3 regions of the Rhizobium sp. BK529 genome follow, and region 1 is predicted to be linked to each of the others. Evidence: riboswitches for the same ligand, from Rfam matches in the RefSeq annotation. Region 1 holds a riboswitch; each other region holds the start of a gene.
What was found. A riboswitch is a leader RNA that binds a small molecule or an ion and turns the genes downstream of it on or off. The one in region 1 is predicted to bind cobalamin.
Positions count from the first base shown of each region.

Region 2: it holds a riboswitch for cobalamin, as region 1 does, so the genes downstream of both, cobU (bifunctional adenosylcobinamide kinase/adenosylcobinamide-phosphate guanylyltransferase) here and nrdH (glutaredoxin-like protein NrdH) in region 1, are expected to answer to the same signal.
Region 3: it holds a riboswitch for cobalamin, as region 1 does, so the genes downstream of both, bluB (5,6-dimethylbenzimidazole synthase) here and nrdH (glutaredoxin-like protein NrdH) in region 1, are expected to answer to the same signal.

Region 1 is NZ_JACIAU010000006.1:34,564-44,620, reverse strand. Features, by position in the region: gene FHX08_RS27765 (carbohydrate ABC transporter permease) at 1-431, opposite strand, end outside; gene FHX08_RS27760 (ABC transporter substrate-binding protein) at 507-1,766, opposite strand; gene FHX08_RS27755 (LacI family transcriptional regulator) at 2,075-3,127, shown strand; gene FHX08_RS27750 (adenylate/guanylate cyclase domain-containing protein) at 3,124-4,371, opposite strand; gene nrdF (class 1b ribonucleoside-diphosphate reductase subunit beta) at 4,465-5,439, opposite strand; gene nrdE (class 1b ribonucleoside-diphosphate reductase subunit alpha) at 5,456-7,624, opposite strand; gene nrdI (class Ib ribonucleoside-diphosphate reductase assembly flavoprotein NrdI) at 7,603-8,004, opposite strand; gene nrdH (glutaredoxin-like protein NrdH) at 8,018-8,239, opposite strand; cobalamin riboswitch at 8,503-8,729, opposite strand; gene metE (5-methyltetrahydropteroyltriglutamate--homocysteine S-methyltransferase) at 8,887-10,057, opposite strand, start outside.
Region 2 is NZ_JACIAU010000001.1:733,919-743,975, reverse strand. Features, by position in the region: gene cobN (cobaltochelatase subunit CobN) at 1-1,262, opposite strand, end outside; gene cobW (cobalamin biosynthesis protein CobW) at 1,272-2,318, opposite strand; gene cobU (bifunctional adenosylcobinamide kinase/adenosylcobinamide-phosphate guanylyltransferase) at 2,323-2,832, opposite strand; cobalamin riboswitch at 3,177-3,570, opposite strand; gene FHX08_RS03610 (chloride channel protein) at 3,778-5,568, shown strand; gene FHX08_RS03605 (cobyric acid synthase) at 5,565-7,022, opposite strand; gene FHX08_RS03600 (glycine betaine ABC transporter substrate-binding protein) at 7,682-8,680, shown strand; gene FHX08_RS03595 (hypothetical protein) at 8,714-9,064, shown strand; gene FHX08_RS03590 (entericidin A/B family lipoprotein) at 9,071-9,226, opposite strand; gene FHX08_RS03585 (LysR family transcriptional regulator) at 9,322-10,057, opposite strand, start outside.
Region 3 is NZ_JACIAU010000001.1:1,336,121-1,346,177, forward strand. Features, by position in the region: gene FHX08_RS06835 (NAD+ synthase) at 1-1,151, shown strand, start outside; gene FHX08_RS06840 (TolB family protein) at 1,179-2,012, shown strand; gene FHX08_RS06845 (hypothetical protein) at 2,058-2,579, opposite strand; gene FHX08_RS06850 (3-deoxy-7-phosphoheptulonate synthase) at 2,698-3,765, opposite strand; gene FHX08_RS06855 (MFS transporter) at 4,006-5,433, opposite strand; cobalamin riboswitch at 5,589-5,780, shown strand; gene bluB (5,6-dimethylbenzimidazole synthase) at 5,822-6,523, shown strand; gene FHX08_RS06865 (MFS transporter) at 6,541-8,085, opposite strand; gene FHX08_RS06870 (LysR substrate-binding domain-containing protein) at 8,211-9,077, shown strand; gene FHX08_RS06875 (DUF2865 domain-containing protein) at 9,101-10,057, opposite strand, start outside.

The sequences.
Region 1 (10,057 bases):
GTCACGATGAAAGAGAGCGCCATCGGATAGAGGAAGATCGGCCGCAATATACCTTCACCACGGATCTTCTGGTCGAGAAGGATCGCCAGCAGCAGGCCAAGCCCTAGGCAGATGAAAATATAGAGAAAACCGAATATCCCCATATTGGTGATTGACGTGTACCAGGAGGACGGTGGATCGCTCTCGAAGGTCCAGCGCCAGAGCCGCTCGTAGGCGCGCGTGCCGGTCAGCACATAGGACGGAAAAGTCTTGGAATTTGTGAAGGAGAGATAGGCCGTCCAGACGATGAAGCCATAGACGAAGATCACTGTGATGAGGAAACTTGGCGCCAGGACGATCTTCGGCAGCGCATCCTGCAAGCGGCCGCGAATGGACGTGCGGCTTGAAGACTTCGACGTCAGGACCGGATCCGTGGTCGCAACTGTGGTCATGTGATCATCTCCTCCCCGCATCGCGGGGGCTGCGGCTTTCCCGCAAGAGTGCGGGAAAGCCTTGCTCGATGGGAATTAACGGGCGTCGTTGATGGCCGCGACGAGCTGGGTCACGGCTTCGTCGGAGGTCTTGATCTGACCATGGACGAACTTCGAGATAACGTCCTTATAGGCATTTGCGATAGCCGGCGGAGCACCGTAACCTTGCGCCAGCGAGCCGAACAGCGTGCCGCCTGCGTTGGCAGCCTTCAGGTCGGCGATGCCCTTCTTGCCGCAAGCGTCGAAATCCTTATCCGAAACGTCGGTACGGGCCGGAACCGAACCCTTGACGACGTTGAAGGCGGACTGGAAGCTCTTCGACAGTGTAGCCTTGGCGAGCGCCACCTGAGCGGCCTTGCGGTCGTCAGGCACATTGAACATGCCGAACATGTCCGAGTTGTAAATCACGCTGCCGTCGGTGCCGGGGAAGCGATAGCACAGGAAGTCGGTGTCCGGCTTTTTCTTGGCGGCAACGAATTCACCCTTCGCCCAGTCACCCATGACCTGCACGAGAGCGTCGCCCTTGATGACCATGGCGGTCGCAAGATTCCAGTCGCGGCCCGAGAAGTTCGGATCGACATACTTGATGATCTTGGCGAGGTTATCGAACGACTTCTTCATCGTGTCGGACTTCAGGGAGTCCTCGTCGAGGTCGTTCATGGCCTTCTTGTAGAATTCCGGGCCGCCGGTCGATAACACGATGGAGTCGAACATCGTGGCTTCCTGCCAGTTCTGACCGCCGAGTGCGAGCGGGGTGACGCCGGCTGCCTTTGCCTTGTCGAGCAGCGCGATCAGGTCGTCGAAGGTCTTCGGCTGCTTGCCGCCGATCTTGTCCATGACGGACTTATTGATCCACAGCCAGTTGACGGAGTGAACGTTGACGGGGGCTGCGACCCACTTGCCGTCATAGACGGAAAATTTCTGCAGTGCTGCCGGAACGGCCTTGTCCCAGCCTTCCTTCTTCGCCGTCTCGGTCAGGTCGCCCATGACGCCTGCCTGAGCGTAGTCGAGCACCGTGTAACCGAGCATCTGCGAAGCGGTCGGATAGGTGCCGGCCGCAACCATTGCCTTCAGCGCCGTCATGGCAGCATCACCGCCGCCGCCGGCCACCGGCACGTCCTTCCAAGCAAAACCTTCTTTGGCAAGGTCCTGCTTCAGCACATTGAGCGCTGCGGCTTCACCGCCCGACGTCCACCAGTGAAGCATCTGAACTTCCTTGACGTCGGCCGCATGGGCACTGCCGAAACCAGCCATCATCACGACAGCAAGAGCTGCCGAGCTCAAAAACTTGCGCATGAATATCCTCCCGTTCGTGAGTGGCGGCGAGACCCTCCTCAGCCGCCCCGATGTCTCCCGCCGCAAAGGCGATCAAACACCACACCGCACCTCCCAGTGCGGTTAACAATTTAAAACGTTATAAACGGTGTCGCGTCAAGCCCTTACTCGACTCCCGAGAAAAATATGATTTACTCTATAACGGTTGATTTTGTTGCGATTTCTCAGATTGCCTAAGAAGTTGTAAAAATTTAAATCGTTTGCATTGATCGATTGCATGCCGGTTTCATCGTGTTATGGTAGCCGCGATCCAGCACGGAATGTCCTCAGTGACCGAATCGTCCCAATTGCAACGCGTTGAAAATCCGGATGGCGCGCAAAAACGCGGCAAGCCGACATTACGCACCATCGCAACTTTGACCGGACTTGCGGTAACGACGGTTTCGCGTGCGCTCAGCGACGCGCCGCAAATATCGGTCGAGACTCGGGAACGCGTCCATCGCATCGCCCGAGAGATCGGCTACCTGCCGGACCGTGCCGCTCAGCGCCTGAAGACGGGCCGCACCAATGTCATCAGCATCTTGCTCGATCCGCATCAGGAAGTCGTCGGCTTCGGCACCGCCATCATGTACGGCATCGCCAAGGTGCTGAAGGAAACCTCCTATCACCTCGTTGTCGCCCCGAACTTCCTGTCGACGACGGATCTCGAAGCGGCGGAATATATCGTCCGCAACAATTTCGCCGACGGCCTGATCTTCACACGGACCGAACCATTCGATGCGCGGGTGCGGATGCTGCAGGAAGTGGGATTTCCCTTCGTATCGCATGGCCGTACAGAGTTTTCCACGCCGCATCCTTATGTCGATTATGACAATTATGCCTTTGCCTATGAGGCCACGCGGCGCCTGATCGCCAAGGGCAGGAAGAAAGTCACGGTCGTCATGCCGCCGAGGCGGCTGACCTTCAGCCAGCACATTCTCCATGGCTTCATGACTGCCGTGCGCGAGGCCGGTGTCGCCTACGAAATAACGGAAGCGGTCACACTCGATTCACCGGCCAATGAACTCAGGGATTTCTTCCGCGCACGTGCCGCCGCACCCGATGTTCCCGACGGCTTTGTCTGCCCGGGCGAAGTTTCCGCGCTGGCACTCGTCACCGCCATGAGCGATACTGGCTTCGTCCTGGCCGAGGACTACGATATTGTCGCCAAGGAAACATCACGTCTCCTGACCCACCTGCAGCCGAAGATCGAAACCATTTACGAGGATCTGGTCGAGGCGGGGGAACATCTCGGTCACATGCTTCTTCAGCGTATCAATAATCCGGCGGCGGAAAACCAGGGCCTGCTCCTGCCACCGCAGATCAATTTCCCGGTGACCTAAGCCGCGTCACGACCGTCTATCGGCGTCTCGCGAAACGCGAAGACTTCCACCGGCTCTCCAAGCCCGCGCAACGGGAACATGCCAAGATTATCCATCTCTTCCGTGCAGGTTGCCATCTCGACGAAAGCGCGAGACAGCAGCACTGGCCGCTTGACCTCCTTCGTCAGGCTCTCGAGCCGCGAGGCAACATTGACCGCCGGTCCGATGACCGTGAAATCCAGCCGCCGACGCGAACCGATATTGCCATACATGACGTCGCCGACGTGGACGCCCACGCCGTAACGCAAGGGATCACGCCCCAGACGCTGATGTTGGTCATTCAGCTTCGCCATCGCCGCCTGCCCTTCACGGATCGCCGTCAGCAGATCGTGACAGGCCGAAGGTTTTGTCAGCGGAAAGATGGCAAGCAGGCCATCGCCCATGAATTTCAGGATCTCGCCGCCATTGCGCTCGATCGGATCGGATATAGCGTCGAAATAATCGTTGAGCAGATGGATAACATCATCGCGTGGCCAAAGATCGGAGATCGCCGTAAAGTCGCGCAGGTCGCAAATCATGATTGCCGCGCCGACGGTCGAGCCGCTGCCACGGGTGATGACGCCGGATAGGATTTGCTCGCTCGCATGCGGCCCCACATATGTCTGCAGCAGCGTACGCGCCATGATGTTCTTGAGCCGGATCTCGCTGACGAGAGTGAGAGCCGGCAGCAGATCGCGCAGGAAATCCACGTGTTCGCCGGTAAACCCCCCAGGCCTATTTGTGGCGAACGTAACAACGTGGCGCTTGTCGAACGTATGATCGATCGGCCAGGCGATATATTCGGAATAGCCGTCGTCGCGCAGTTCCTGGTAAAAGGGATAGTCGTCGCCCTCCCACAAATCGTCCAGGTTCTTCCGCACCTCGTTGGCGCCGTTATGGATCTCATTGACCGGGCTGTTGAGGAATTGCGGCGTGGTTTCCACCCCGTAGGCAAAGGTGTTGATCTTTGCCTCTTCCATACCTTCCACCCACAGGATGCGGGCGCCGATCCACTGCGGATGATTGGTGCGAAAATGCAGGCTGGAACGGTTCACCGGTACGCCCGCTGCCAGCAGCCGTTTGCACATCTCCACCAGGATATTGTCGATGAAACGCTCGCTGCGGGTCTCGTTGATCAGCCAATCGAGAATTCGGCGCCTGCGGATTGGCCAGACGCCTTCGGCAGCTTCGCCTGCCGGATCAATCGTTTCGAAAGAGGGCCTCATGAAAAACTCCCGCTACGCGACATTCAACGAACACATCGGGCTGAATGTGGGCGATAGCGGGCCGAATGATAAGAGGCTTCGTAAAGATAAACCTTAGAAATCCCAGTCTTCGTCTTCGGTCGCCACCGCCTTGCCGATGACATAGGACGAGCCGGAACCCGAGAAGAAGTCGTGGTTTTCGTCGGCATTGGGCGAGAGCGCAGACAGGATCGCGGGATTGACCTTACAGGCGTCTGCCGGAAACAGTGCCTCATAGCCAAGGTTCATCAGCGCCTTGTTGGCGTTGTAGTGCAGGAACTTCTTGACGTCTTCAGTCAGCCCGACGCCGTCATAGAGCGCCTCGGTATATTTCGCTTCATTGTCGTAGAGTTCGAGCAGCAAATCGAAAGCGAAATCCTTGATCTCCTGCCGGCCCTCGTCGGAGAGCCGCTCGAGTCCGCGCTGAAACTTGTAGCCGATATAATAGCCGTGCACGGCCTCGTCGCGGATGATGAGGCGGATCATGTCGGCCGTGTTGGTGAGCTTGGCCCGGCTCGACCAGTACATCGGCAGATAGAAGCCGGAATAGAAGAGAAAGCTCTCGAGGAAGACGCTCGCGGCCTTTTTCTTCAGCGGATCGCCCGAAGCGTAGTGCTCCATGATCAGCGTGGCTTTGCGCTGCAGGAACTCATTCTCCTCCGACCAGCGATAGGCATCATCGACATCGGGCGTCAGGCAGAGCGTCGAGAAGATCGAGGAATAGGAGCGCGCATGCACCGCCTCCATGAAGGAGATGTTGGAGAGCACCGCTTCCTCATGCGGGGTCACCGCATCCGCCATCAGTTTGACGGCGCCGACACCATTCTGGATCGTGTCGAGCAACGTCAGCCCGGTGAAAACCCGGATCGTCAATTGCTGCTCCGCCGGCGTCAATGTCGCCCAGGAGGGAATATCGTTCGAAAGCGGCACCTTTTCCGGCAGCCAGAAATTGCCAGTGAGGCGGTTCCAGACTTCGAGATCCTTGTCATCCTCGATGCGGTTCCAGTTGATGGCGCGCACGCGGCTGACCGGCTTGAATTGCATATTCATCATTATCTCCGGTCGGTTAGAGCGTACACGAAACGCAGCCCTGCACCTCGGTGCCGGACAGCGCCATCTGACGAAGGCGGACGTAGTAGATCGTCTTGATGCCCTTCTTCCAGGCATAGATCTGGGCGCGGTTGATATCGCGCGTCGTCGCCGTGTCGCGGAAGAACAGCGTCAGCGACAGGCCCTGGTCGACATGCTGGGTGGCGGCCGCATAGGTATCGATGATCTTTTCCGGCCCAATCTCGTAGGCGTCCTCGTAGTAATCGAGATTGTCATTGGTCATGAACGGCGCCGGATAGTAGACACGGCCGATCTTGCCTTCCTTGCGGATCTCGATCTTCGAGACGATCGGATGGATCGAGGAGGTCGAGTGATTGATGTAAGAGATCGAGCCGGTCGGCGGCACCGCCTGCAGGTTCTGGTTATAGAGACCCGACGCCATGACCGCCTTCTTCAGTTCGAGCCAGTCTCCCTGCGTGGGGATATGGATACCGGCATCGTCGAACAGCGCCAGCACCTTCCCGGTCGCCGGCTTCCAATCCTGCTCGGTATATTTGTCGAAATATTCACCCGAGGCATATTTCGAATTCTCGAAGCCCTTGAAGCTCGCACCGCGCTCGACCGCCAGGCGGTTGGAGGCGCGCAGCGCGTGATAGGTGACCGTGTAGAAATAGATATTGGTGAAATCGACGCCCTCTTCCGAACCGTAATGAATACGCTCGCGGGCGAGATAACCATGCAGGTTCATTTGGCCGAGGCCAATCGCGTGGCTGTCGTCATTGCCCTTCTCGATCGACGGTACCGAGGAGATATGGCTCATATCGGATACGGCCGTCAGCGCGCGGATCGAGGTTTCGATCGTCTTGCCGAAATCTGATGAATCCATCGCCATGGCAATGTTCAGCGAGCCGAGATTGCAGGAAATATCCTTGCCCATCGCCTTGTAGGAAAGGTCGTCGTTGAATTCGCTCGCCTCGCTCACCTGCAGGATTTCCGAGCAGAGATTGCTCATACTGATGCGGCCAGCAATCGGATTTGCCCGGTTCACCGTGTCTTCGAACATGATGTAGGGATAGCCGCTCTCGAACTGGATTTCGGCAATGACCTGGAAGAATTCGCGCGCCTTGATCTTCTTCTTGGTGATGCGGGCATCCGCCACCATCTCGCGATACTTTTCCGTCACCGAAATCTCGGTGAAGGGCACGCCATAGACCCGCTCCACGTCATAGGGCGAAAAGAGGTACATATCCTCGTTGTTCTTGGCGAGCTCAAAGGTGATATCGGGCACGACGACGCCGAGCGACAGCGTCTTGATGCGGATCTTCTCGTCGGCATTTTCGCGCTTGGTATCGAGAAATCGCATGATGTCGGGGTGATGGGCGTTGAGATAGACCGCACCCGCGCCCTGCCGGGCACCGAGCTGGTTGGCATAGGAGAACGAGTCTTCAAGTAGCTTCATGACGGGGATGATGCCGGAGGACTGGTTCTCGATCTGCTTGATCGGCGCACCCGCCTCGCGAATGTTCGTCAAGGACAGCGCCACGCCGCCGCCGCGCTTGGAAAGCTGCAGCGCCGAATTGATGGAGCGGCCGATCGATTCCATATTGTCTTCGACACGCAGCAGAAAGCAGGAGACGAGCTCGCCGCGCTGCTTCTTGCCGGCATTCAGAAAGGTCGGCGTTGCCGGCTGGAAACGGCCGGTGATAATCTCTTCCATCAGATCGCGAGCAAGCTGTTCATTGCCTCTGGCAAGCGCCAACGCCACCATGCAGATGCGGTCTTCGTAGCGCTCGAGATAGCGCTTCCCGTCAAAGGTCTTCAGCGTATAGCTGGTGTAATATTTGAAGGCGCCGAGGAAAGTGGGGAAACGGAACTTCTTGGCATAGGCCTGATCGAACAGGTCGCGGATGAAATTGAAGGAATACTGGTCGAGCACTTCCTGCTCGTAATAGCCTTCCGTGACCAGATAATCGAGCTTCTCCCGGAGGTTATGGAAGAACACCGTGTTCTGGTTCACATGCTGCAGGAAATACTGCTTGGCCGCCATGCGGTCCTTGTCGAGCTGGATCTTGCCCTCGTCGTCATAGAGGTTCAGCATCGCGTTCAGCGCATGATAATCCAGCGCTTCCATTGCCTTTACCGGCTTTGCACTCGCATCCCGCGTCAGATTTGTTCCCGTGTCCAAAATCGTCCCATCCCGTCTTTGACATTGGCGACATCCTCGGCAGTGCCCAGAAGCTCGAACCGATAGAGGTACGGCACCTGACACTTCCGCGAGATCACGTCGCCGGCAAGCCCGTAAGTCTCGCCGAAATTGCTGTTTCCCGCAGCAATCACGCCGCGGATGTTGGAGCGGTTATCCGCATCGTTGAGGAAACGGATCACCTGCTTGGGCACAGCGCCCTTGCCGCCGTCCCCGCAATAGGTGGGCGAGATCAGCACGTAGGGCTCGCGGATTTGGATATTTTCAGCGCCGAGGGGAATGCGCGCCGCGCGCAGTCCCAGTTTCTCGACGAAACGATGGGTATTTTCAGATCGGCTGGAATAATAGACGATCAGGCCCATCGCTCTTCTCCATTCAGGAGAGTGCGCTGATCATGTCGGGACGGAAACCCGCCCAGTGGCTCTCGCCGGCAACGACGACCGGGACTTGCATGTACCCCATGCCGCGCACGCGATCGAGCGCGTCTGCATCCTCGGAAATATCGATGATTTCATAGTCTACGCCCAGACGGTCGAGGGCGCGGTAGGTAGCTGTGCACTGAACGCAGGCAGGCTTGCTGTAAACGGTAACGCTCATCATGTCCCTCGTGATATCAATGGATTACGGACGCAATACTGGGATCGGGCGCCTTGCGGCGTCCGAGGCAACGTTTGATATTGATCTGATAAAGTTGGCGCTTTACACGCCGAACACCCTTCCATGCAGGATCTGCGCGGGCGGCGGTTTTGATGCCCTCGACATGACTTCAACCCCTAAGTGTTCATCGGGCATTCCGGGGCAGCGCTGCAAGCGTGGATTTGATCCGCCTGCATAATACGCGACCTTCCGGACACCCCGCCCGTGGACTTTTTGTTCAAGGCAGGTCTCCTGACTCGCGGGTCGAAGCACCCTGCCCCAGTCTTCCCAAAGCTTCATGCCTCAGTGACCTGAAATCGGACAGTTGCTCGCCGCTTACAGTTGCGGGGGCAGCTCCGGCCTTGTCGCGCCGTCATGGCGAAACGCACCGTATTCCCATCTTAGCCCCTAATCCTTGCGAATCAGGAGAACCTTGAACGCTATATGTAGTAGCCCAATGAGAAGGAACGATCAACGGCTTGTTGTGCCTTCCCTTGCGTCAGGTACTAGATAAAGGTCCGATCATGGTTAACAGTGGATTAATCAAGCCATGTCTAATGCCATTTGGGGATTAAGGAGAGCCGAAGTCTTGTCGGCCCTCCGTTTTCCTACCGCCGAATCGGTGCGGCTGCCCGAAGCGCCTTGGCAGCGGCAACCATGTTGACGAGTGCCGGGCGCACCTCATCCCATTTGCGGGTCTTCAGGCCGCAATCGGGATTGATCCAGAGCTGCCCATCCGTCAGCCATTCACGCGCCAGCGTCAAAAGCTCCGTCATCTCGTCGACGTCGGGAACGCGCGGCGAATGGATATCATAGACACCTGGACCGATCTCGTTCGGGTATTTGTAGCTTCGGAAAGCTTCCAGCAATTCCATCTTGGAACGAGAGGTTTCGATGGAAATCACATCCGCATCCATCGCCGCAATGGCATCGATGATCTGGTTGAACTCCGAGTAGCACATATGCGTATGGATCTGCGTTTCGTCGGCAACACCGGACGCGCAGAGGTGGAAGCTTTCGACCGCCCAGCCGAGATAGGCATTCCAGTCCGCCTTGCGCAGCGGCAGGCCTTCACGAAGCGCGGCCTCGTCGATCTGGATCATCGCCGCACCGGCCTTTTCGAGATCGAGCACCTCATCGAGGATCGCCAGCGCAATCTGCCGGCTGACATCCGCACGGGAGAGATCGTCGCGCACGAAGGACCAGTTGAGGATCGTCACTGGACCGGTCAGCATACCCTTGACCGGCTTTTCCGTCAGCGACTGCGCGTAACGCCACCACTCCACGGTCATCGGTTTCGGCCGAGAAACATCGCCGAAGATGATCGGCGGGCGAACATAGCGCGAGCCATAGCTCTGCACCCAGGCATGTTGCGTGAAGGCGAAGCCGGAAAGCTGCTCGCCGAAATACTGCACCATGTCATTGCGTTCGAACTCGCCGTGGACGAGCACGTCGAGGCCTATTTCCTCCTGCCAGCGGATCGCAGCCTTCGTCTCCTTTTTCAGAAAGGCATCATACTCCGTCTCGCTGATGATGCCTTTGTTGAATGCAGAGCGAGATTTGCGCACATCCGACGTCTGCGGGAAGGAGCCGATCGTCGTCGTCGGGAAGAGCGGCAGGCGAAGCTTGCGCTCCTGCAGGCCGGTCCGCTCAGCAAAGGCGCTGGCCCGCCTCGTCATCACCTCGTCGATCGCACCGACCCGCTGCCTGACTTTCCGATCATGCACACGGGGGGATGCAGCACGCGAAACAACGGCCTGCGAGGCCGCCGCGATCACC
Region 2 (10,057 bases), on a different contig from region 1:
GCATCCGGTTCGCTGGAAACAATATTGGTTTCAACCGCAGCATCGTAACGCGCCGCCGCCTTGAAAGAGACGGCGCGCGATAGCACGCGGCCATCCACCTCCGGCAGCGCGACATTCATGCCGAGATCGCGGGCCGAGAGCCCTTGGGACGAGGCAGCCCACGCATCTCGCGACGAAGCGGAAAAGATCGCCTGCAGCACGATGGCGTCATTCGCCTCCAGCACGGTCGGTTCGCGATCGGCGCCGGGTGCGGAAACGGCAAAGCCTGTCGTGTTGATGACGATATCTGGCTTGAGTTCGGCGAAGATGGATTCGAGGATGCCTTTGGAGACCGGGTCCTTGAGGCTGTAGGCGAAGACCGGCAGCGGGCGCAGGCCTTGCGCCTGCAAGGCTTCGATTAGGGCTTCGACAGGGCGGGTTTCGCCGCTTTGGACAAGGGCACGATAGAAAGCGATGGCGACGACTGGGGGTTCAAACCCCTCCTCCGCTACCATACCCCCCTCTGCCCTGCCGGACATCTCCCCCACAAGGGGGGAGATCGAATCGTGGAGGGCTTCTCCCCAAACAACCGACGTAGGGCGATGGTCCTGCCGCTTGCCGATCTCCCCCCTTGTGGGGGAGATGTCCGGCAGGACAGAGGGGGGTGCCACGCTTTCACTGGCTACGGAATAAACGCCCGAAACAAGCCGCCGCCACTCCTCAACTCCGACAAGCCCCCGCCCCGGCCACCATATTCCGGCTTTCATCAGCGGCGCGGCCGGTGCGGGCTTCTCCGCTCCCGAGAGCATCGCTGCCGCATAGGCCAGAAAGCCCCGCGCATTGGCGTCCCCGCCCTCGATCAGGTATCTCCAGAGCGCGTTGAGATCGTCGAGCGCCACATTGGAAAACGGTGTCAAGCCCGCATCCGGCTTGGCATCGCCCGGCAGCACCGCAATCAGCGCCCCATTGCGTGCCGCAACCGCATGCAGTGCCTCCAGCGCATAGTGAAAATAGCTCGCCCCGCCGAGCGCCCGCACGATGATCAGCTTCGCATGCCGCGCGGTCCGCTCCGCATAGGTGTCGACCGACATTGGATGCTTCAGGCTCATCAGGCTCGCAAGCCGGAGCGTAAGCCCCGTCGCTCCGCCGGCATGAGCCGCGGCAATCGACGCGAGTTCGGTGTCGGCAGCCGACAGGAACAGGATGTCGCCCGGCGACTGGCCGAGGTCGATCGCCTCTTCCCCGTCGCTGATCGTTCCCTGCTGGGCGAGAAGCAGATGCATTCGATGTCCTCAGATGAGCGCCTCGATCGCCTTGCGCATCGCGTCCTGATCCATCTCGTGCAGACCGATGACGACGAGGCGCGTGTTGCGCGCTTCGCCCGGGGCCCAGGCGCGGTCGAAATACTGGTCGATGCGGGCACCCACGGCCTGCAGCTGCAGGCGCATGGGCTTGCCCGAAACGTCGATGAAGCCTTTCAAGCGCAGCACGTCGTGTTCGGCAATGATACCCTTCAGCTTCTCGACGAAACCGGCGGTATCCGAGACAGCGCCAAGCTCGATGACGAAACTGTCGAATTCATCGTGGTCGTGCGGCTCGCCATCCTCATGCTCCAGCTCGTGATGGGATTTGCGGTTGACGATATCCTCTTCCGTGCCGATACCGAGGCCGAGCAGCACGCTTGCCGGCACCTCGCCGTTCCTGGCTTCGATCATCACGGGCTTGCGGGCAATGCGCGAGGCGACTTCGCTCTTCACGCGGCCGAGGCCGTCGGCGTCGATGAGATCGGTCTTGTTGAGCACGATCAGATCGGCACAGGTCAGCTGATCCTCGAAGAGCTCCTCGATCGGGCTTTCGTGATCGAGCGATTCATCCTCGACACGGCGCGCATCGACGGCATCGTGATCGTCGGCAAAACGGCCGGCGGCAACAGCCGCGCTATCGACCACCGTGATGACGCCGTCGACGGTGACTTCGCTTCTGATATCCGGCCAGTTGAAGGCGGCGACCAGCGGCTGCGGCAAAGCGAGGCCCGACGTTTCGATGACGATATGGTCGGGGCGTTGGTCGCGCTCCAGAAGCTTGGTCATGGTCGGAATGAAATCGTCGGCGACCGTGCAGCAGATGCAGCCATTGGTGAGCTCGATAATGTCGTCCTCGGTGCAGTTCTCCGCGCCGCAGCCCTTCAGCACGTCGCCATCGACGCCGAGATCGCCGAACTCATTGATGATGAGCGCGATCTTCTTGCCGCCGGCATTGGTGAGCAGGTTGCGGATCATGGTCGTCTTGCCGGCGCCGAGAAAGCCGGTGATGACGGTTGCGGGAATCTTCTGCTGCATGGAACTAACCCTTCATTTTCAGCGGCAGACCCGCTGCGATAAAATAAACATCTGTGGCCGAAGCCGCGATCATCTGGTGCAATCGGCCGGCATGGTCGCGAAACTCCCGCGCCATGCGATTGTCAGGCACGATGCCGAGCCCGACTTCATTGGAAACGATGACGAGCTGTGCCCTTGCCGTGGGAAGAAATGCGGCAAGCGCGGCAGACTGGGCGGCGATATCGCGCCCGTCCATCATCAGATTGGTAAGCCATAAAGTCAGGCAATCGACGAGGATTGCCCTGCCCTCTGCATCGATGGCCGCAAGGCGCTCGGCGAGATCGAGCGGCTCTTCATGCGTAGTCCAGGACGGGCCGCGATCGGCCTTGTGCTTGATGATGCGTGCCTGCATCTCTTCGTCCCAGGCGCGACCGGTGGCAATGTAATGGCGCTCGAGGCCACCTGTGGTGATGAGGTTTTCGGCGAAACGGGATTTGCCGGAGCGTGCGCCGCCGAGGATGAAGGTGACGGTCATAACGACACCGACCGTTGAGGATGGGCACGGCCTTCCCCACACCCCTCATTCCTGTGCTTGTCACAGGAATCCAGCCTGCCCAAGTCCTTGGGCGGGAGAGACTCATTCTGCGATAGCGCTGATTCATTCACGGCGCAGACGCGCGGTGGCTGTATTCCTGCAAGCACAGGAACGAGGGGGGAGAAAACAACACGTCCCGAGGTCCCCTCATCCGGCCCTTCGGGCCACCTTCTACCCGCGGGGGAGAAGGGGAAACCCATGCGCACCACACGACGCAGTGCCGAACCATATCCTTCAGCCAAGACAACCTCCGTGCTGGCAGCGGGCAAATGCCCAATTTGGGCTTGATGCCCGGCACAGATGGCAGGTCTCCTGGCTCGCAGTTATCGGCCGCGACCGGGGCGACCTGATGCGGTCGCCCCTGATCGTGCCAGCGGATCTGCCTCGCCTTCCCGGCTGCGTCTCGTGAAAAGGCGGACGATTCGTAGAAATAGAGGCGTCCTGCCTCGGCTGATCACGATGCATTTCCAGTGGCTTTTCCGGCACTTGCCCGCTCTGCCCGCCTGCACCACGCAGGCTGTCAGCTTAACGGCCCAAATGCCGGCCGGAAGACCCTGACTGCTCTACAGTCGCGGGGTCGGCTGTGATGAAGGCGCCCGGCTTGGGTCCGCCCCGTCACATTCCCTTTTCATCCGGAAGGCGTAAGGCCGATCCGGAACCATCCATTATGTGGTTTCATGGTTAGGCGCGTGCAACCCCCATGTCAATTGCCGTGCAACGAGCCAAAGCCGTTCATCTCGACTTACACTACCAAGATTATCGTGTTTATTCAAAAACTTACGTCATAAAAACTTTACTGCTCGGCCGGTATTTTGCCGCAATTGGCAAGCATGCGGATGCCGCCCGTCACCTTGACCGTTCCTCCTGCCGCCTAGTTCTCCTATGATGCTCTCCCGAATGGATATCCGCCGCTTCCGGCCCCTCACCACCATTTTCGATTTGGGGCGTCTGCGTGCCCTCGTAAGACAAAGCGAAATGGGCTTGGTCTTTGCTGGCGCGCTGGTTGGCATCGCTGCAGGACTGGCGGTCAGCGCCATGAGTTTTATCTCCGAGGAGATGCACAAGCTGATCTTCGGGATCGCGACCGAGACCCGGCTCAGCGCTTCGCAGATCGACAATCAGTTTCTGCTGATGACGGCGCCTTTCGCAGGCGGCATCCTGCTTGGCCTCTTGATCTTCATTCTCGCCAAGTGGCGCAAGAAGCCGATGGTCGACCCGATCGAGGCCAATGCGCTGCATGGCGGCCGCTTGTCGCTGACCGACAGCATCCTCGTGGCCGTCCAGAACGTCGTCTCCAACGGCTTCGGCGCCTCCGTCGGTCTCGAAGCCGGCTATACGCAGCTTGCCGCCGGCATCGCCTCGAAATTCGGACTGAAGCTGCAGCTTCGCCGAGCGGATCTTCGCATTCTCGTCGGCTGCGGTGCGGCCGGCGCCATCGCCGCCGCCTTCAATGCGCCCCTGACCGGCGCCTTCTACGCGTTCGAACTCATCATCGGCACCTATGCCATCGTCTCGCTGACGCCGGTCGTCGTCGCAGCCCTCGTCGCCACGCTGGTTGCCCGCCTGCTGGCCGGCAGCGATTTCGTCATCGATGTCGGCAGTTTCGGCGCTGTCCAGCCGGCCGATTACGTGCCGGCGATCGCCCTTGGCGCCTTCTGCGCCGGCATTGGTATCCTCCTCATGCAGGGCGTCGCCTTCGTCGAGGAACTGGCGCGCAAGAGCTCCGTCCCGCTGCCCTTCCGCCCGGCGCTTGGTGGCATCGTCGTCGGCCTGCTGGCGCTGATTTCACCGCAGGTTCTGGCCGCCGGCCATGGCGCGCTGCATCTGAACCTCGCTAATGAAGTGACGATCCCCGCGCTCGTCGGCCTGTTCCTTTTGAAATCGATCGCGTCCGCCGTCTCGATCGGCTCCGGCTTCAGAGGCGGCCTCTTCTTCGCCTCGCTCTTCATGGGCGCCCTGCTCGGCAAGCTCTTTGCTTATTCGGCCCCCTATTTCGCCGATGCGACGCTGACGCCGGTCATCTACGCTGTCGTCGGCATGAGCTCGCTCGCCGTTGCCGTCATCGGGGGACCGCTGACCATGACCTTCCTGGCGCTGGAGATCACCGGCGACTTTCCGATCACCGCCTTGGTGCTCGCGGCTGTGATCACGTCATCGCTCGTGGTGCGCACCACATTCGGCTACTCCTTCGCCACATGGCGCTTCCACCTGCGGGGTGAGAGCATTCGCAGCGCCCATGATGTCGGCTGGATCAGAAACCTGACCGTCGACAAGCTGATGCGCGCCGATGTGAAGACGGCCAAAAAAAGCATGACGCTCGACGACTTCAAGGCGGCCTACCCGATCGGGTCGACGCAGCGCGTCATCCTCGTTGACGACAGCGACAAATATGCGGGTCTCGTGCTCGTCCCGGAAATCTACGCCAATCCCACCAGTTCGCAGGACGAAGCCCAGAACCTTGCTGATTTCATCCGCTACAAAAACGACTTCCTGCAGCCGCAGATGAATGCCAAGCAAGCGGCCGCGATTTTCGACAAGACCGAAAGCGAAGCGCTCGCAGTCGTCAACAATCTGATCGAGCGCAAGGTGATCGGCCAGCTCAGCGAAAGCCACACGCTGCGTCGCTACAGCGAAGAGCTCGACCGCCGCCGCCGCGAAGTTTCGGGGGAAATCTAGTCGCCGAGGAGGCCGGCAAGAAAACGCTCATCGAGGGCGTGTTCCAGCTCGCCAGCAACCTCGTCCAGTGCCTGATCGACGCTTTGGCGATAATTCGCCCGCTCCCCCGAAAGCCCGAAGCTTTCCAGAAGCCTGGCCCGATAGGCATCCGAACCGAACAGCCCGTGCAGATAGGTGCCCATGATACGCCCGTCCGCCGAAACCGCCCCATCAGGCAGGCCATCGACAATAACCGCCGGGCGCTCGCAATCCGTGCCTCGTGTGATGCCGAGGTGGATCTGATAACCCGAGAGCGGCACCTCATACTGGCAAGAGCGTGCGCTGCTGTTACGCACGGTCTTTTCCGGCGCCATCTCTGTATCGACATCGAGCAGGCCAAGCCCTTCGATATCAGTTACCGCCCCTTCGATGCCTAGCGGATCGCGCACCCTTTGGCCGAGCATCTGGTAGCCGCCGCAAATGCCGATCACCCGGCCGCCGCGCCTGACATGCGCGGCAAGGTCACGATCCCATCCCTGCGCCCTGAGATCACTGAGATCCGATATCGTCGATTTCGAGCCTGGCAGGATGATGAGCCCGGCATCGCCTGGCAGCCGCTCGCCTGATCGCACGAAGACGAGTTCGATATCAGGCTCGGTGCGCAACGGATCGAGATCGTCGAAGTTGGCAATGCGGGGCAGAACAGGCACGGCGATCTTCAGCGCGCCAGCTGGTCCTTTTGCAAGCCGCTCCAACACAACGGAATCCTCAGCCGGCAGCCGCCCAGCCGCCTTCAGCCAGGGCACGACGCCGAAGCAGGGCCAGCCGGTAAACGCCCTGATCGACGCGATCCCGTCGTCGAACAGGCTCACATCGCCGCGGAACTTGTTGATGATATAGCCTGATATCATCCGCCGGTCCTCTTCCGTCAGGATCGCATGGGTGCCGACGAGCGAAGCGATCACCCCGCCGCGGTCGATATCCCCCACGAGTACGACCGGCACGTTCACGCGCGTCGCAAAGCCCATATTGGCGATATCGCCGGCCCGGAGATTGATCTCGGCCGGCGATCCCGCCCCTTCGACGATGACGAGGTCGGCATCTTCCGACACCCTGGCGAAACTCTCCAGCACGGAAGAGAGGAGCTGCGGCTTCAGCCGCTGATAATCGCGCCCCTTCGCCTGCCCGAAGACTCTGCCCTGCACGATGATCTGGCTGCCATTCTCCGACTGCGGTTTCAGCAGCACCGGGTTCATATGCACCGAGGAAGGTGTCCGCGCGGCCAGCGACTGCAGCCACTGCGCCCGGCCGATCTCGCCGCCGTCGTCGGAAACTGCCGCGTTGTTCGACATGTTCTGCGGCTTGAAGGGGCGCACTTTCAGCCCGCGATTGGCAGCCAGCCGGCAAAGGCCCGCCACCAACACCGTCTTGCCGACATCCGAGCCGGTTCCCTGCAGCATGATGGCTCTGGTCATTGAGGTCTATCCGTGAAGCGTTTCCCGCAGGCCTACAATGAGCGTTGCGGACCGGTCAACAGAGAGCCAGAAATGCGAAAACCGCGATCAGGCCATAAGCCCAACGCGGTTTGCCATAAAACGCTGACGCCCTCACCATTACGCGATGAAGCTCGCTTTCTCCGGGACGCTCTACCTGATCCGGAGAAGCAGCGGTTGTCCCCCGCCGCGTCACAAGTGATAACGGCACATTCTTACTGGATGGTTATTGAACGCCCGCCTTAACGCGAATTTCGACCTTTTTTGCACTTTTTCTAATTTCTCTCATTTGAAACCGCTTTCAGCTCATCCCGAGGGGCGCATCTGCCTCCGTCGCGTATAGGGTCGCACCGCCATGGATGCCGGCATAAATTCTTCGGATTCAATAATTTAGTGACTGAGGGAAGACAGAAAAGGGAGTTGATTTCTTATCGTAAATCCTTAGGCTTGCTCATAATCAACCATCGATAGAAATGGCCAGCGACGAGCCGCCGGAAAACCAGACGAACGGCGCCGCAGACAGGAAGGCCCGCCGAGCATGTTCCGGCCGGGCGATGGGCACCTGAAGCGGCGGAGAGATTTGTCGGCTAATTGCCCCCGGTGCATGCACGTTCGATCCTATAAAATTTCGGGGACTTATAATGAAGACATTTTTCACGTCGCTCATCCTTGCCGTCTGTCTTTATGCGGGAACTGGTGAGGCGCAGGCTGCCGAATGCGGCAAGGTCTCGATTGCCGAAATGAGATGGGGCTCCGCGGGCATTGCCGCGAGCTTCGACAAGTTCATCCTCGAGAAAGGCTACGGCTGCTCGGTCTCGATCGTCGACGGTGACACGCTGCCGACTTTCGCCTCCATGAATGGCACGGGCACCCCCGATATCGCCTCGGAATTCTGGACAAAGGCCGTCCAGCCGCAGCTCGATACCGCCATCAAGGAGGGCCGGCTGGTAGAGGGCGCCGAAATCCTTGCCGACGGGGCGATCGAAGGCTGGTACATTCCCAAATTCATCGCCGATGCCAATCCCGATATCGGCTCGGTACAAGATGCACTGAAGCATCCGGAACTTTTTCCCGATATCGACGATCCCTCACACGCCGTCGTCCATAATTGTCCGGGATCCTGGGCCTGCGAGATCTCGACCCGCAACCTCTTCAAGGCACTCAATGCCGGCAAGCTGGGGTTTGCGCTGGTCGACAGCCGCACCCCCGACGATTTTAACGATTCAATTGCCCGCGCCTTCGACAACAAGGTTGGCTGGCTCGGCTATTACTGGTCGCCAACAGCAGTCATCGGCAAGTATGACTTGAAGAAACTCGGTTTCGGCGTGCCGCATGACCAGGCCGAATGGGACGCCTGCACCTCTGTTCGCGGTTGCGCCAATCCCAAGGTGAACGCCTATCCGGTGTCGCAGGCCTTCACGCTGATGACCCGGTCCTTTGCCGACCGCGCCGGCCCCGTCATGAACTACCTGAAGGCGCGCAGCTGGGATAACGAAACCATTAGCCAGGTGCTGGCCTGGCAGGACGAAAACGGAGAGAACAACGAAAATGCCGCCCTTTATTTCCTGCAGAATTACGAGGAACTCTGGAGCCGCTGGGTTCCGGCCGATGTAGCCGAGAAGGTCAAGGCCAGTCTATAAACCGTCCCGGCAACAAGAATTGGACGATTCGTTATGACTGGCACGGTACCCTTCCCCGATCGCGATACCGTCGCGGAAAAACTTGCGGCGCTTTCCGAAGCCGACACATCCTATCTGTCGCTGCTGATGGAAAATCCTGTTCAGGACGATAACCTGCTGGAGGGCCTGCACCGTCATCTGGACCTTGCCTCTACCTCTCGCTTCCTCAATTCGCTGAAGCTCGAAACCCTCGGTAAGTGGCTCGGGGAAGCTGCACCTGCCCGGCTGCAGATCAGGCTAATGGAAGCGGCGCGTTCCAGCCAGCACCCGGCCTATGCCGCATTCCGGACCGGGCTGACCCGATCCGGCGGGCTGGAAAAAGCCTATCCTGCTTCGAAGATCTGAAATCGATTACCTCTTCGCGGCCCGATCGACACTGCGGCCAGCATCCTGTGTGGCATTGACGGCATTTGCCGTATCCCTGCCCACGCCACGGATCGTGTTGGCGCAAGAAGAAAGCGCAAGAAGGATCATCAAGGCGGATGCTATTTTACCCGTGGTCGTCATGTGCGAAATCCTTTTTTGAAATCAAGCCCGAACGGCTGAAGCCGCCCGGGCGGGATAACGCATTCGTGAGCGAAAAGTTCACCGGCTAAGCGAAATCAGGCAGCCGCTGCTTTAGACCTCTCTGCGAAGGATGCGCGGATGCTGTCGGCGACCGTCTCGATCGGCCCCGTCATCTGCGATGCCGTCAGCAGCTGGATATCGAACGAGCCCAGTTCCGGAAGCCCTTCCTGGATGCCGAGGATCGCCATGTCATCGCTGACATAAGAGAGCGGCAGAGGCGCGATGGCGAGATCGGAGACCACGGCGGCGCGCTGCGCCATCGTGTGGGCGCTGAGATAGGCCACACGATAGGGCCGCTTATTGCGCTCGAGCTGGGTGATCGCTTCCTGCCGCCAGATGCAGCCGTCTTCCCAGATCGAGATCGGCAGCGGATCGCGGCGATGGGCCGAACCGCACTTGGCGCCTGCCCAGACGAGCCGCTCACGATAGACGACCTCGCCATTGGTCGGGAACGGCCGCGTCGCGCAGTTGATGAGTGCGAGATCGAGGCGCTGCTCCTCCATCCGCTTTTTCAGGCCGATGCTCATGTCGATCGTCACGTCGACCATGATGCCCGGATAGGTCTCTGCGAAACTCTTCAGGATCTGCGGCAGCAGTCGTTCGCCAATATCCTCGGGCGCGCCGAGCCGCACAACGCCACTGAGCTCGGGCATGATAAAGCGCGATACCGCCTCGTTGGAGAGCGCCAGGATGTTACGCGCATAGGACAGCAGCATTTCGCCATGCTGCGTCAGCGTCACAGAGCGCGCATCGCGGCGAAACAGCGTCACG
Region 3 (10,057 bases), on a different contig from region 1:
TGCTCGTTCCGAATGGCTCGCCCTATTATCGCGGTAAGGTCGATATCCGCCATCAGGTGGTGCTGAAGCAGGTGATCGAAACCGGCCTTCCGATGATCTATGCCGCCCAGCTCGGAGGCCAGGACGAACTCGTCTTCGACGGCGCAAGCTTTGCCTTCAACGCCGACAAGTCGCTCGCCTTCCAGCTCAGCCAGTTCGAAACGGCGCTTGCGGTCACCACCTGGAAGCGCACCGACAATGGCTGGCATTGCTCGGAAGGGCCCATGGCACGCATTCCGGAAAGCGAAGAGGCCGATTACCGCGCCTGCCTGCTCGGCTTCCGCGACTATGTGAACAAGAACGGCTTCAAGAATGTCGTGCTCGGCCTTTCGGGCGGTATCGATTCGGCAATCTGTGCAGCGATTGCCGTCGACGCGCTCGGCGAAGAGCGGGTGCGCACGGTCATGCTGCCGTACCACTATACATCAGAGGATTCGCTGAAAGATGCGGCCGATTGTGCCAAGGCACTCGGCTGCCGCTACGATATCGTGCCGATCGAAGGACCGGTGACGGGCTTTTCCTCGGCATTGTCGAACCTCTTCGAGGGTACCAACAGCGGCATTACCGAAGAAAACCTGCAGAGCCGTGCGCGCGGCACGATCCTGATGGCAATCTCCAACAAGTTCGGCTCGATGGTGGTGACAACAGGCAACAAGTCGGAAATGTCGGTCGGTTACGCCACGCTTTACGGCGACATGAATGGCGGCTTCAACCCGATCAAGGACCTCTACAAGATGCAGGTCTATGCGCTCGCCCGCTGGCGCAACGAGAATGTGCCGCCGGATGCGCTCGGTCCTTCCGGCGTGGTCATCCCTCAGAACATCATCGACAAGGCGCCGTCGGCAGAGCTTCGCCCCGACCAGAAAGACCAGGATTCGCTGCCGCCCTATCCGATTCTGGACGACATTCTCGAATGCCTGGTGGAGCGGGAAATGGCAGTCGAAGAAATCGTGGCGCGCGGCCATGATGTCGAGACGGTGCACCGCATCGAGCATCTGCTCTATCTCGCCGAATACAAGCGCCGCCAGTCGGCGCCGGGCGTGAAGATCACCAAGAAGAATTTCGGCCGCGACCGGCGCTATCCCATCACTAATCGGTTCCGGGATCGCTGACAGGTTCAAAGTCCGGGAGGGGAGGAGATGCGCAGCTCTGTTGAAATCTACAATGTCAGGCGAGGCGAAAGCCGCGTCGTCTGGCAGACGGAGGCGCTGGTGGAGGCGCCGAACTTTTCCCGCGACGGCGCCTATCTGCTCATCAATGGCGACGGGCTGCTCTATCGCCTGCGTCTCGACGGCAGCGACTTGGTGGAGCGGGTCGATACCGGTTTCGCGGTCAACTGCAATAATGATCATGGCATTTCGCCCGATGGCGAGGAGATCGTCATTTCCGACAAGACCGAGTTCGGCAAGTCGGCGATCTACATCCTGCCGATCGAGGGCGGCAAGCCGCGGCTGATCACGAAGAACCTGCCATCCTATTGGCACGGCTGGTCGCCCGACGGGCGCGAGCTTGCCTATTGCGGCATCCGCAACGATGTCTTCGATATCTACACGATCTCGGTCGATGGCGGCGAGGAGAAGCGGCTGACGCATGGCGAGGGCCGCAATGACGGGCCGGACTGGTCGGCGGACGGGCAGTGGATCTATTTCAACTCCAGCCGCACCGGGCTGATGCAGATCTGGCGCATTCATCCCGACGGCACGGGTCTTGAGCAGGTGACATCGGACAATTACGGCAACTGGTTCGCCCATCCGTCGCCCAACAACGACAAGGTGCTGATCCTCTCCTACGACCCAGACGTTTTCGATCATCCTCGCGATCTCAATGTGCGTCTCAGGATGATGGATATGGATGGCGGCAACCTGACGGAATTGTTCGAGCTCTTCGGCGGGCAGGGCACGATCAACGTGCCGAACTGGTCGCCCGAAGGCGATGAATTCGCTTATGTGCGGTATTTCCCGGTGACAGCTTGAGAAGGCGCACCGCAATTTGATGAGCGGGCGGTGTGAGCTCACTGATTAGTGGGATCCGTTTTCCGCCGGGCACGGTGTTTCAGAAGCGCGGTTCACAGTAATTCTTGAGTGCCCTCCGACACTTTGCAGCTGCACGGATACAGACTCGCCTCGGGAAGGGGCGAATTTTGAATCGATACTCGACACTGTGGTCTGTCCGAGGGGAAACGCCACGACGGTCGTCTCAGGTCGACCATACCTTGATGTGAATGAATAGAAGACGGTCGAGGCGAACTCATCAACGCCTCCATCTCGAGTTTTCGCCACGCTGGCGATCTTGTTGTTGTTATCGCAAACGAAAAGACTGACCTCCGCGCCATCAACATACCATTGACCGGGAAGATCAGGTGAAAGCACTCTCACCTTCCAACCCCGCTCGCTTGAGATGCGACGGGCCTCATCTAGTGAGCTACCGAGTTTAAAAACACTTGGGCTATCAGCTGTGTCAGCGTTGGCAAGCTCGGCATTGAATTCCAAAGCTGATGCTATACAGCAGGCAAAAAGCAAACGAGCACGGGCGGCAATCAAGTTTCTTGTCCTTAAAATATTCAGTCGTAAGGTGTTACGATTGCATCGATGCCGCCGGCTCCACAAGCCATTTTGTGAATAGGCGGCGGGCTTTGCCCGCCGCGACTGATGCAGCGACTCAGGCAGCAACAGCAGCCTTGCGGCGGTCGCGGACGGCCTTTGCCAAATCCTCGAGCACATCGACAGACATGTCCCAACCGATGCAGCCATCGGTGATCGACTGGCCGTAGACCAGCGGCTTGCCGGGAACGAGATCCTGGCGGCCGGCGACGAGGTTGCTCTCGATCATCATGCCCTTGATATGGTCGTTGCCGGCGACGATCTGGCCGGCGACGTCGTGGACGACCTTCGGCTGGTTCATCGGGTCCTTGCCGCTATTGGCGTGGCTGGCGTCGATCAGCATGCGCGGGTTGATACCGAGCTTGATGGCCTCAGCGATGACGGCCTGGACGTCGGCTGCCTCGTAGTTCGGGCGCTTGCCGCCGCGCACGATGATGTGGCAGTCCTCGTTGCCGCGGGTGGAGGCAATCGCTGCCTGTCCGTCCTTGGTGACGGCCGGGAAATGGTGCGGCTGGGAAGCGGCGATGATCGCGTCGAGCGCGACACGCGCACCACCATCCGTGCCGTTCTTGAAGCCGATCGGGCAGGAGAGACCCGAGGCGAGCTGGCGGTGGATCTGGCTTTCGGTCGTGCGTGCGCCGATGGCGCCGTAGCTGACGAGATCGGCGATGTATTGAGGCGTGATTGTGTCGAGGAATTCACAGCCGGCCGGCAGGCCCATGGCGTTGATGTCGAGCAGCAGCCGGCGAGCGATACGCAGACCTTCCTCGATGCGGTAGCTGCCGTCGAGATGCGGGTCGTTCACCAGACCCTTCCAGCCGACGGTGGTGCGGGGCTTCTCGAAATAGACGCGCATGACGATTTCGAGATCGCCTGACAGGCGTCGTCGCTGCTCCATAAGGCGGGATGCGTATTCGCGGGCGGCTGCCGGATCGTGGATCGAGCAGGGGCCGATGATGACGAGCTGGCGGTCGTCCTTGCCCGTCAGGATATTGTGGATCGTATCGCGCGTGCTGGTCACCGTCTCGGTGACGGCGGCGTCACGCGGGATTTCCGAGATGATGTCGGCAGGCTTGGTCAGCGGGGTGATCTCGACGATGCGCAGATCATCAATAGTATCAGTCACGGTATGCTCTCCTGTTTGGTCATACCGTGCGGAACAAAAAAGCCGCCAGGTAGACTAGCGGCTGTTCGGGTTGTCGTCGCGTTAGTTTCGGTTACGCACAGACCCGCATCCGCTGGGAGCAGCGGTACGAATAAAATCGCGATGCGTAAACGGACGAAATCGACATGCGGCCTATGTAGCCATGCCGATGCAGATTGTCACGCGGAATCTGTGAGGAAAAATGACAGGTCCGTGAAGTTTTCAGCGGCTTTCCGCCAATGCCTCTTCTTGTGCCTCTTCCCGAACCTCTTCCGGCTCCGCATGCCTATGTTTGCGACGCCGCGTCGTCAGCTCCTCGCCGGCATTGGCGGGCAGGCGCAGGAAGGTGATGCAGGCAAGCGCGGAGATCGCCGCCACGATGAAGAAGGCGGTGTGGAAATCTGAAACCAAGAGCTTGCCGCCGTGGAAGCTCGAGGAGATTTCCAGGATCGTGCCGGCGACTGCAACGCCCATGGCCATGGAGATGCGCTGCGCTACCGCATTGATGGCGGTTGCCTGGCTGCTGTCGGCATCATCCACATCGCCGAAGGCCATGGCGTTGACGCCTGAGAAGGCCATGGAGCGCAAGAGACCGCCGACGAGGAGACAGCCCATGATGACGGGGAGCGGCGTTTCGGCGGTGAAAAAGCCGTTCACGCCAAGGAAGATTGCGGCCAGGAAGGTCGTTAGCGCGATGACGTTGCGGAAGCCAAAGGCGTTGTAGGTGCGCATGGCTGCGAATTTCGAGCCCATCGAGCCGAGCGCGCTGATGAAGGTGATCGAGCCCGATTGCAGCGGCGTCAGGCCGAAGCCGAGCTGCAGCATCAACGGCATGAGGAAGGGCAACGCACCGAGGCCCATGCGGAAATTCGAGGCACCGAGGATCGAGGCCCTGAACATCGGATAACGGAACATCTTGGGGTCGAGCAGCGGATGCCGCGTGCGCCTGGCATGGATGAAATAGAGGATACCGGAGACGATGCCGACGGCGACGGTAATATAGCCGTAGACCACGGGAACGGCCGGCAGGCTGATGACCGAGACGCCAAAGACGAAGCCGGCAAAACCTATCCCTGAGAGGAAGAAACCTCGAAAATCCATCGGCTTCGGGCTGCGCGGCTCGATCGCCGGGAGGAAGCGGGTGACAAGGATGATGCCGATAATGCCGATCGGCACATTGATCCAGAAGATCCAGTGCCAGCTCAAATAGGTCGTCAGGAAGCCGCCGATCGGCGGGCCCATGATCGGGCCGATCAGCGCCGGAATCGTCAGCCATGCCATGGCATTCACCAGCTGGTGACGTGGCGTGCCGCGCACCAGCAGCAGGCGCCCGACCGGCGTCATCATCGAGCCACCGGCACCCTGTATGAGGCGGGAAACGACGAAGGCGGCGATCGAATTGGAAAAGGCGCAGGCGACGGAGCCGACCATGAAAACGAAGATGGCCAGGCGGAAGATGTTGCGCGCGCCGAAGCGATCCGACATCCAGCCGCTGACCGGAATGAAGATGGCAAGCGCCACGAGGTAGCTCGTTACCGCAAGCTTCAGCGCGATCGGCGAGGTGCCGATATCGGCAGCAATCGCCGGCAGGCTGGTGGCAATCACGGTCGAATCCATCTGTTCCATGAACAGGGCGACCGCAAGGATCATCGGCGTTAGACGGGACAAAGGCCAACCGGGATGCAAGGAGACAGGATTCGGCGCGCCAGCGGCGTCGATTGGATTTGATTTTCGTTCTAGGCCAGCATTTTCAACCTGTCCACGAAATGAATGTCGCATGCCGCTTGCTGCCGTGGCGTTTCCGCGCCATAGATCGCCCGTCAGGTGCCCGCTTTCACAAGCGGGAGAATCGGGAATCCGGTGCGAGACCGGAACGTGCCCAACGCTGTAAGGCCGACGCCCGCCGCCCAACGACGCCACTGGCCGCAAGGCCGGGAAGGCTGCGGCGAAGCGAATGACGCCAAGTCAGAAGACCGGCCTGACAAGATAGACCCAACCCGCGCGGACGGCGGGCGGTTGCGTTGTTGGGGATTTGACGATGCGACCCATTGATGATGCCGTTTGTCCGGCATCCAGTTTTTCTGCGGCCGAACGCGAGGCTGTCTATCACGCTATCATGACGCGGCGCGATGTGCGCAGCCAGTTCCTGCCCGATCCCTTGCCGGATGATCTCGTCACGCGATTGCTGACGGCAGCCCACCACGCGCCCTCGGTCGGCTTCATGCAGCCGTGGAATTTCATCCTGGTGAAAAACGCCGAGGTCCGGGCGCGGGTGCGCGATGCCTTCGCGAAGGCCAATGAGGAGGCGGCCTTGATGTTTACCGGCAAGCGACAGCAGGCATATCGCTCGTTGAAGCTCGAAGGCATCGTCGAGGCACCGCTCGGCATCTGCGTCACCTGCGATCCCACGCGCGGCGGCAGCGTGGTGCTAGGGCGCACGCATAATCCGCGGATGGACAGCTATTCCACCGTCTGCGCTATCCAGAACCTGTGGCTTGCGGCCCGTGCCGAAGGCGTCGGCATCGGCTGGGTCAGCATATTCAGGGAGGGCGATCTGAAGGCGATCCTCGGCATTCCCGATCATATCGAAGTCGTGGCTTGGCTCTGCGCCGGCTTCGTCGACCGGCTCTATGACCAGCCGGAACTGGCGGTCAAAGGCTGGCGGCAGCGGGTGGCGCTGGAAGAGCTGGTTTATCACGACGGCTGGGGGCAGGTGCAAAGCGAGGCCGCGCCGGTTTGAGCCGGCGCGGGTATGTGTCATTCGGCGGGCTGGGTACTGCAATCCCTGGCGCAGGCGGGTGCCTTCCGATGGCCAAAAGTAAGGAAACTCACAACAGCGAGAAGCCAGACGCCGATCGCTCCATAGAGCATGACGCCGCCAAAGCCCGCGACCAGCGCATCATGGACCGTCTCGGCCGGAATATCGGGCAGGGCGGCGATGTTGCCGGCGGATATCCGTTCGGCAAGCAGGCGCAGCTCGCCGGCACCCATCGAGTTTGGCAAGGCATTCTTCAGATTGGAGAGCACGCCGCTGTAGAGGATGAAGCCCATGACGGCGATGTTGATGGCGAGCGAGATCATCCGGGCGCTCATGTCGATGCCGGAGGCCATGCCTGCGCGGTCGCTGGAAACCGCACCGGTCGTCGTGTTGGTGACCGGAGTGTTGGTGAAGCCAAGCCCGATGCCGGCAAAGAGAGCACCGGGCAGCATCGTCAGCCAGCTTGGCGCGGCGGCAGCACTGCCTGACTTCATCAGCAGGAAGCCGAGCCCGATAGTAAAGAGGCCGCCAGGAATGATGATGCCAGGTCGGTAGCGCAGCATCAGCCGTTCGGCCAGCGGCGGCACGACCAGCGTCGGCAGCGTATAGGCCAACAATGCGATGCCGGCGGCCATACTGCCGTAACCGAGGCCGGCTTCATACCAGATCGGCAGGTAGATCATGAAGGGCCAGAAGCTGATGTTCATGGCAGCCGACCCGATGATCGCGCCCGAGAAGGCGCGGATGCGGAAGACCGAGGCATCGAACATCGGCCGCGGGTTCAGCCGCTCGGCAATGATGAAGGCAATGAGACTTGCTGCGGAGAGGGCGATGATGCCGAGTGCGGCGGGACTGGCGAAGCCCAGAGCCGGTCCTTGGGTGATGAAGAAGGCAAGACAGAAGACAGACAGCGAAAGGGTGGCAATGCCGACAATATCGAGCCGGCCTGCGCCGGGATCGCGCGATTCCTCAATGCCTGGCAGAGCGAGCGCTATGGTTACGGCAGCCAGCACCGCATGGATGAGGAACACCCATTGCCACCCAGCGGCCGCCACAATGGCAACACCGATGATCGGACCGAAGCCGAGGCCGAGGCCGAAGATGATGCCCCACCAGCCGAAGGCTATGCTGCGAGCGCGGCCCTCCTGGAATTGATGGGACAGGACGGCTACCTGGCAGATCAGCATCACGCCACCGCTCATGCCTTGCAGAAAGCGGGCGGCAATCAGCAGAGAGGCATTCTGTGCGAGACCGGCAACGAGCGAGGTGAGGCCGAAGGCGGCAATACCGATCAGGAAGACGCGCTTGCGGCCGTAACGATCGGCGATGGTGCCCGCCGCCATCAGCACCGTGGTGACGGCGATTGTGTAGGCATTCATGATCCATTGTAGGCTGCTGAAATCGGCATGCAGCACCTTTTCCAGTGTCGGCAGGATCGCCGGTACGCTCGATATTTCGAGACCGAACATGAGGGAGGACAGACAGGCGGCTATCAGGGCAACGATGCCACGTGTGCGAGAGGATAGAAGAGAAACAGGACGCATGCTTTGGCCTTTCGACGTTGAGGCGGAAAAGGGTGACATGCCCTTCCGCCCGTTTGCGTCAGCATAGGCGGGACTTGATCATTACAGAATTGGATGATTAAGTATTTCAGTCATAACAAATCTGGATGACTGGCTTCACCATGCTCGATGTCGATTCCGTTCAGGCCTTTGTGGCCATTGCCGATAACAGGAGCTTCACCCGAGCCGCCACCGCGCTCGACAGCACGCAAGGCGCAATCAGCGTCAAGCTGAAGCGGCTCGAGGAGCGGCTTGGCCACCGCCTGATCGAGCGCACGCCGCGGCTGGTGCGGCTCTCGGCGCAGGGCGCAGTGTTTCTCGACGCTGCAAGGGAATTCCTCGCTGCCCATGACCGGGCCGTCGCAGCCCTTTCCTCGTCGCGCCGTCGTTTCAGGCTGGGCATAGCGGCCCACGTCGCCGGCCCGGAAGTGCCGACGCTGCTTGCACGCCTCAATGCGCATGATCCGGGGCTGACGATCGAGGTGCGGCTCGACAATTCATGCGCGCTGCTCGACGCTTTCGATCGCGGAGATCTGGATGCGGCGATCATTCGCCGGGAAGAGGATCGGCGCGACGGCGAGGTTCTGGCGCCGGAGCATTTCAGCTGGTTTGCCACGCCGCAATTCGAATACCGCCGAGGCGAACCGCTGCGGCTTGCGGCGCTTTCGCCCGATTGCAAGGTGCGGGATATCTGCACCCGCGCGCTCGATGCCGCCGGCATCCCCTGGATCGAGGTCTTCCTTGGCGGCGGCTCTTCGGCTGTGACCGCCGCCGTGTCTGCAGGGCTTGCCGTCTCGACCTTCTCCCATCGCCTGGCGCCTGTCGGCACGGTGGATGTCGGCGAGCGCTTCGGCCTCCCACCGCTGCCATCTTCGGAAGTCGTGCTGCATTCGACGCTGACGGATGCGAAATCGCGCGCGGCGCTGCGCACGCTGGCGGCAGCCTTCCGCGAACATCATCGCTCGTCGACCTGAAGAAAAGCGCGTTTTGGTGTCGACTATGGCTGCTGTTGGGGCTGCGGACCGGATACCGCTGGATTGGCGAGGTCGATCTTACCCTGATCGCCAGCAAGGAATTGCGGGCCGACTTGCCGGACCCTGGTTGCAGGATCGTAGGGGCGGTCGGGCACCTGTGCCTGTGGAGCGGGCGGGGCGCCTGCGCTCTTCGGCGCTTGCGTCTGGATCGTGGTGATCGAGCCCTTCGGCTCGGTCACCGGTGCAGAAACTGACTGGCTCTTGCGAATCTCGTCGTAATAGGCCGTCAGATTGCAGGAGCAGGCAGATTTTTCGCCGGGTGCGCGGGTCTTGTAGGCGAAGGCGTTTTTCATCGCGCTATAGGGTGCGCCGGTTGCCGCCGAGATCATGTTTGCGGCATCGCCGCTCGAAATGTCACGATAATAAAGCTCCGTCTCCACGCCGGGGCACATCTTTGAGCAGGTTGCGGCATCGCGGCCGAAATCGACCGAGGTCGCATTGTTGCTGATCGGGAAGAAGCCGCCGTCGCAGGTGCGCACGCAAATGGTGCTGACCGGAGAAAGCATTTCTGCGCGCGGCAAGCCGTACCGCTCGCCGCCGCCAAGCGGGATGAAGGTATCGCCGCGCATGGCCTGTTCCTCGATGGAGGGAGCAGGCGCATAGGCATCACCCTGTACGGGTTCGCTAAAGCTGTCGCTGTTGCAGCCATTATCCTCAAGGGCGGCCAAAAGGCCTTCGCGGGCCGGATCGGCACCGGAGTCGCGCAGCTCGTTGCGGCGGTCCTGCAGGTAGCGGATATTGTCCACCATCTTGGCTTCGGATTGTTCGAGCTCGCTGCAGAAGCCGGCATTCTCGCCACCGACCACAACCATGCTGCCGGAGGTGCAGCCATATCGGCGCAGGTCGCTGCGTACCTTGCGCAGTTCGAGATTCTGTTCGGCAAGCGCACCTGCATATTGGCGCATCTCAGCCCCATTACC